2 regions of the Streptomyces sp. 7R007 genome follow, and region 2 is predicted to be linked to the other one. Evidence: riboswitches for the same ligand, from Rfam matches in the RefSeq annotation. Region 2 holds a riboswitch; the other holds the start of a gene.
What was found. A riboswitch is a leader RNA that binds a small molecule or an ion and turns the genes downstream of it on or off. The one in region 2 is predicted to bind cyclic di-AMP.
Positions count from the first base shown of each region.

Region 1: it holds a riboswitch for cyclic di-AMP, as region 2 does, so the genes downstream of both, ACYF6T_RS34555 (transglycosylase SLT domain-containing protein) here and ACYF6T_RS20720 (M23 family metallopeptidase) in region 2, are expected to answer to the same signal.

Region 1 is NZ_JBTWMV010000040.1:51,931-55,180, reverse strand. Features, by position in the region: gene ACYF6T_RS34560 (polyprenyl synthetase family protein) at 1-507, opposite strand, end outside; cyclic di-AMP (ydaO/yuaA leader) riboswitch at 1,058-1,221, shown strand; gene ACYF6T_RS34555 (transglycosylase SLT domain-containing protein) at 1,225-1,707, shown strand; gene ACYF6T_RS34550 (HAD family hydrolase) at 1,701-2,525, opposite strand; gene ACYF6T_RS34545 (FAD-dependent oxidoreductase) at 2,672-3,250, opposite strand, start outside.
Region 2 is NZ_JBTWMV010000015.1:22,031-25,280, reverse strand. Features, by position in the region: gene ACYF6T_RS20735 (dihydrofolate reductase family protein) at 1-264, shown strand, start outside; gene ACYF6T_RS20730 (Type 1 glutamine amidotransferase-like domain-containing protein) at 329-997, shown strand; tRNA gene ACYF6T_RS20725 (tRNA-Met) at 1,059-1,132, shown strand; cyclic di-AMP (ydaO/yuaA leader) riboswitch at 1,442-1,598, shown strand; gene ACYF6T_RS20720 (M23 family metallopeptidase) at 1,611-2,624, shown strand; gene ACYF6T_RS20715 (aldo/keto reductase) at 2,719-3,250, shown strand, end outside.

The DNA.
Region 1 (3,250 bases), on a different contig from region 2:
GACGGGGTCCCGCCCGTCCTGCGGCCCCGCCGTCTCCAGGATCTGCCCGGTCACCAGCCGCTCGAACGCCAGCGACTGCACGCGCACCGCCTCCGGCCCGAGGTCGGCGAGGATCTGCGAGGCACGCGCGAACAGGAAGTCGCCGGTCAGCACCGCCACCGAGTTCCCCCAGCGGGTGTTCGCGCTGTCGACTCCGCGCCGCACCGCCGCCTCGTCCATGACGTCGTCGTGGTAGAGCGTCGCCAGGTGGGTCAGCTCCACCACCACCGCCGACGGCACGACGCCCGGCGCGTACGGGTCCCCGAACTGCGCCGCGAGCATCACGAGCAGCGGCCGGAAGCGCTTGCCCCCCGCCCGTACCAGATGCTGGGCGGCCTCCGTGATGAAGGGGACCTCGCTCTTGGTGGCTTCGAGCAGTCCCTCCTCGACAGCCGCCAATCCGGCCTGGACATCGGCTTCCAGAGCCTGGTCCCGCACGCTCAGCCCGAACGGCCCGACGACGGTCACGAGGGGTCTCCTGTCTGCTGGTGTCTACTGGCGATTACACGGTTTGTCGATAGGTCGCTGCCATCACTCAAGTCAGCGTATCCGGTCACGTTTCGATCACCGATGCCGCCCGCCCGTCCAGGACGGTCGGTATCGGATCACGACCGGTATGTTGCTGATCACCCGATAAGGATGCATATCGATCCCATGAGACGGAAGTACTGCCACTCGCGGCATCGCCGCAGGCGAGGGTCCGCACAAGCGGCCGGTTATCTGCGAGTTGAGCCGATTGCCCGATTTGCCGTCGGCGTCGACACCCGCCCGGGGCCCGTGAGTTGGCTCACTCCGCCCCACGGCCCGGTCCGCGCGACGCCTTCCCCGATCCCCCTTCCGCCACACCCCAGTTGACCCTTGGCTCCAGCAAAGGATCAAGCACCCCATACGCCCCAGACCAAGGTCAACAGGGTCGTTCTGTGAATCCTGCACTTGTTCCCGACATGTGCTCTCGCATACGTTCCCGCCGTGCCGGGCGGACGCCGAATCCTGCCGCCGCCCACGGCTCACCATCGACGAACGACACTCGCGTACGGCAGGAGCGGGGGAACCAGGTAAGTCGCCGATCCGGGCACGTCCCGGACCGGCTGGGGGTGAAGCCGCGCCGCCGCAGGGCGGAGCGGCCGGGCATCTCCCGCCCGAACCCGACAGCTCACCTCGCAGGCGCCGGAGAGGAACTTCGCCATGCCTGCAACCGCTCGCCACCGCAGCACCAGAACGTCCCGCCTCGCCCGCAAGCTCGCCGTCGCCGGCACCGGCGCCGCCGTGCTCGCCCTCCCGCTCATCGGCGCGACCACCGCCTCCGCGGCCACCTCCGGCGTGGTCACCGCCACCTCGCTCGGCTACCCCAACACCCTCGACGGCTGGATCCGCGCCTCCCTCCAGGTCATGGCGCAGAACGGCATCCCGGGCACGTACGACGGCATCTACCGCAACGTCATCCGCGAGTCCTCCGGCAACCCCTACGCCATCAACAACTGGGACTCGAACGCGGCCGCCGGCACCCCCTCCAAGGGCCTGCTGCAGGTGATCGACCCGACCTTCGCGGCCTACCACGTGGCCGGGACGTCGTACGACCCCTACGACCCGGTCGCGAACATCACCGCCGCCTGCAACTACGCGGCCCACGTCTACGGCTCGATCGACAACGTCTACGGCGCCTACTGAGCGCTGGGCGCGAGAGAGAACACCCTCTCCAGGACGACCGCGATGCCGTCGTCCTCGTTCGACAGGGTGATCTCGTCGGCCACCGCCTTGAGTTCGGGGTGGGCGTTGGCCATGGCGACGCCGTAGGCGGCCCAGTCGAACATGGGGATGTCGTTGGGCATGTCCCCGAAGGCGACCGTCTCGTGCGGGCCGCAGCCGAGGTACTTGGCGGCCAGCGCGAGACCGGTCGCCTTCGTGATGCCGCACGGCTGGAGTTCGACGGTCCCGGGCCCCGACATGGTGACCGTGGCCAGGGAGCCGACCACCGAGCGCGCCGTGGCCGCCAACTCGTCGTCGGACAGGTCCGGATGGCGCAGCAGCACCTTGCTGATCGGCTCGCACCACAGCTCGTCGCGCCGCCCGACCCGCACGGCGGGCAGGGTGGGGTGCGGCATGAGATAGCCGGGCTCGATGAGGGTGAGGCCGTCGACCCCGTCCTGGTCGACGGCCGCGTACACCTGCCCCACCTCCGCCTCGATCTTGCCGAGCGCGGTCTCCGCCAGCTCCCGGTCCAGGGTGACGGACCACAGCAGACGGTCCGCGCCGGCGTCGTACACCTGCGCGCCCTGCCCGCACACCGCGAGCCCGGCGCTGCCCAGGTCGTCCAGGAGCGGCCGCACCCTCGGCGCCGGGCGCCCGGTGACGACGAGGTGCCGGGCGCCGGCCTCCGCCACCCGCGCCAGCGCGGCCAGGGAGCGGTCGGAGAGCGTGTCGTCGCCCCGGAGCAGGGTGCCGTCCAGGTCGGTGGCGATGAGTGCATATGCGGTGGGTGCGGCCATGATCAGAGAATACGGACAGGACGCCCCACCGACTCATCTCGAACCGGCCGACCGCGGTTTCACCCCCGTAGCACGGTCAACTCCCGTATCATCCCCGGCCCTTGGCACCCCTCCGGCGCCGACCGCCTCAACCGTGGGCCGCCGGCTCAGCCGTGCGCCGCCGCGAGGTGCTTCGCCAGCCGCGGGGAGGCGAAGTCCGTACCGCACACGAAGCGCATGACCGGGCCGTACGAGGACGCCGCCGGCAGGCCGGTGAAGTAGAGGCCGGGCACCGAGGAGACGTAGCCGGCGCCCAGCCGCGGAGTGCCTCGGCTGACGGCCAGGCGGGTGCGCAGTTCGTGGCCGAGGAAGTCCATCGCCGCGATGTTCACCCGGTAACCGGTCGCCGCTATGACGTGGTCGGCGGGCAGCTTCTCGGTGTGGCCGGCGTGGGTGCGCACGGTCAGGCTCGCGGCGCCGTCGGACGCCTCGGCCCGCACGATCCGCTCGACCTCGCTGACCTGCACATGGCCGTCGAAGCGGTCCCTGAGCCACCAGGCGCCGAGCGGTCCGAGGACCCGGCGGACCAGGTAGTGGCGCGCCTCGGCCGGAAGGTAGCGGTAGGGGTGGGGGTAGTAGCTGAACGCCCACAGCGACCAGGCGCGGCCGAAGGGCGACTCGGGCCGCAGCCGCGGCTGGTCCCAGGGCGGCGCGCCGAAGGCGACCTTGCCGCGGCCGCGGGAGAC
Region 2 (3,250 bases):
GACCCGGCCGACCCGAGGCTCGCGACCGCGACGGTCTACAGCAGCCTGGAACCCTGCGCCCACCGCGCCTCCCGGCCCAGGCCGTGCGCACGGCTGATCCTGGACGCCGGGGTGCGCCGGGTCGTGACGGCGTGGCGCGAGCCGGACACCTTCGTGCCGGACGCCGACGGCACCGGCCTGCTCGCGGCACGGGGCGTCGAGGTCGTCGTACTGCCGGAGCACGAAGAACGAGCGAAGGCGCCGAACGCGCACCTGCTGCCCTGAGCGCCCGCATGAGGGGAATCCCGGGTTCGTTGCGCGCGCCCGTCCACCGTGCTTCGCTCGCCCGATGAACCTTCTGCTGACGGCGAGCGGCCTGCGCAACGAGACGCTGCGGGACGCCCTGCGGGACATGCTGGACAGGCCGTTCGGAGCGGCGAACGCCGTGTACATCCCCACGGCCTCCCTCGCCGAGCCCGGGGACCACGGGTGGTTCCTGGCCGACATGAACCGGCTGCACGGCCTCGGCTGGCGGGAGTTCGACGTCCTGGAGCTGAACGGCCTGCCCCCGCGGACGGTGCTCGACCGGCTCCTGCACGCCGACGTCGTCTACGCCGGGGGCGGCAACCACTACCACCTCGCGCGCAGCATCACCGGCAACGGCCTGGCCGACGGCTTCCTCAAGGCGCTGGAGAGCCGGGTCTACGTGGGCTTCAGCGCCGGATCGATGATCTTCAGCCGTCATCTCACCGGCCACTCCGCCGACGTCATCGGGGACACCGCGGACCTCCACGCGCTCGGGGCGACGGGTCTGGAGCCGCCGTTCGGGCTCTTCGACTGGTATCTCAAGCCCCACCTGTACTCGCCGGACTTCCCCGAGCGGGACGACGCCTGGGCCGACCGCATCGTCGCGCGCGCGGACTTCCCGATCTATTTCCTCGACGACGACACGGCCGTGCGCGTCCGGGACGGCGAGGTGGATGTGGTGTCCGAGGGCCGGTGGCGGTTCCATCCGTGACGCCACCAGGCCATGCGTGTGCTCGACGTCCTGCGCATGGCGTACACTGGAGTCACACCGACGCGGGGTGGAGCAGCTCGGTAGCTCGCTGGGCTCATAACCCAGAGGTCGCAGGTTCAAATCCTGTCCCCGCTACTCACGGCTCAGGGCCGGAATCCAGTGCCAGCCACCGGATTCCGGCCCTGAGTGCTTCCCCGGCCTCTTCCCATCCCCCCCGTCACTGCGGGTGAGCGAACGACCGCCCTCCGCATAACGACTGACATACCGTCAATCGCTGTGAAGATCCCGAGCCTTGGTCAACTCGCCCGTTTTTCGCCGCCCATGAGCCCTACGTCCAGCCAGGATTCGTTAATGATCAAGCCGAACCGCTTGGAATCGGTGGCCCGGGTCTATTAACGTTCGATAACGCAGCGCGGTCGTCCCAGCCGTCACAAGAGGCGGCTCCGTGCGCACGCGCCGAATCCCGCAAGGGAACCGGGGAACCACCACCCTGGGGTGAATCACGCGGATGCCGCCGTGGAACCACGGCAGGTATACGCGCGTAGGAGACCTTCCTGCTCCGAACCCGTCAGCTAACCCGGTAGGCGAGAAGGAAGGAAAGGAGCGCGCCCACGTGGCGTCCAACCCGCCTGCCCCGGCAGCCCCGTTCGTGCCGAGCACCGAGCCCTTCGGCTTCGCCGGCCCCCGCACCGACGAGGGTCAGTGGGAGGAGTGGAACCCCACCGCGGAGTCCCTCCGTCCGGTCGCCGGCCGGCACCGCATCGCCAAGCAGCGCGGCGGGGGACTCGCCCGCAGCTCCACCGTCCTGGGCGTCGGCCTCATAGCCGCCGTCGGCGCGGGCGGCATGGCCAGCGCCAACACCGGCAAGCCGCCGGTGTCGATCTCCCTCCCCGACCTGCCCCTCCTCTCCGACCACGACGCCACGCCCAAGGGCTCGGCCACCGTGCTCAGCAGCGTCGGCGTGACCACCGAGGACACCGCGCAGGGCGCCAAGGACGCGGGCGAGGCGCTGCGCGACCGGATCATGGCGCAGGCCGAGTCGCAGCAGGTCCAGGTCGACAGCAAGGCCCAGTCCGTCACCGAGGCGGCCCTCGCCAAGCAGGTCGACGCCGCCGCCGCGCAGGCGGAGAAGGAGGCCGCGGCCAAGGCCGAGGCGGCCAAGGAGAAGGCGGAGGCGGCGGCCAAGAAGGCGGCCGAGGCCGCGAAGCTCGCCGAGCTGGCCAAGCAGTACACCCTGCCGGTCGTGTCGTACACCATCACCGGCACCTTCGGACAGGCCGGCTCCATGTGGTCCTCCGGCTACCACACGGGCCTCGACTTCGCCGCCCCGACGGGCACGCTGATCAAGGCCGTCCACTCCGGCACCGTCACCGAGGCGGGCTGGGCGGGGTCGTACGGCTACCGCACGATCATCACCCTCGACGACGGCACCGAGCTGTGGTTCTGCCACCAGTCGTCGATCAGCGTCAGCGTCGGTCAGAAGGTCGGCACGGGCGACGTCATCGGCCGCGTCGGCGCCACCGGCAACGTGACCGGCCCGCACCTGCACCTCGAGGTCCACCCGAACGGCCAGGCCGACGGCATCGACCCGATGACGTGGCTGCGCGGCAAGGGCCTCAACCCCTGACACGGGGTTTCCGGAGCCGTGCCTTCCGATTGTTTACGGGAAGTTTGCGGGTGTTGCGGAAGGCCGGGCCGCGGCGGGTGCGTTGACATAAGACATGACTTCACTCCGCAAACTCGGCTCCTCCGACCTCGAGGTCTTCCCGCTCGCCCTGGGCGGCAACGTCTTCGGCTGGACCGCCGACGAGACGCAGTCCTTCGCCGTGCTCGACGCCTACACGGAAGCCGGCGGCAACTTCGTCGACACCGCCGACGCCTACTCCGCGTGGGTTGACGGCAACAGCGGCGGCGAGTCCGAGACGATCATCGGCAAGTGGCTCGCGGCGCGCGGCAACCGCTCCGACGTGGTGATCGCGACGAAGGTGAGCCAGCACCCGCAGTACCAGGGCCTGTCGGCCGCCAACATCAAGGCCGCCGCCGACGCCTCGCTGCGCCGCCTGGGCACCGACTACATCGACCTGTACTACACCCACTACGACAAGCCCGAGGTGCCGGTCGAGGAGATCATCGGCGCGCTGGACGAGCTGGTGAAGGCGGGCAAGGTGCGGGCCATCGCCGCCTCCAACATCTCCGCCGAGCGGCTCGCGGCCTCGCTGGAGTTCTCCGACCGCGAGGGCCTCGCCCGGTACG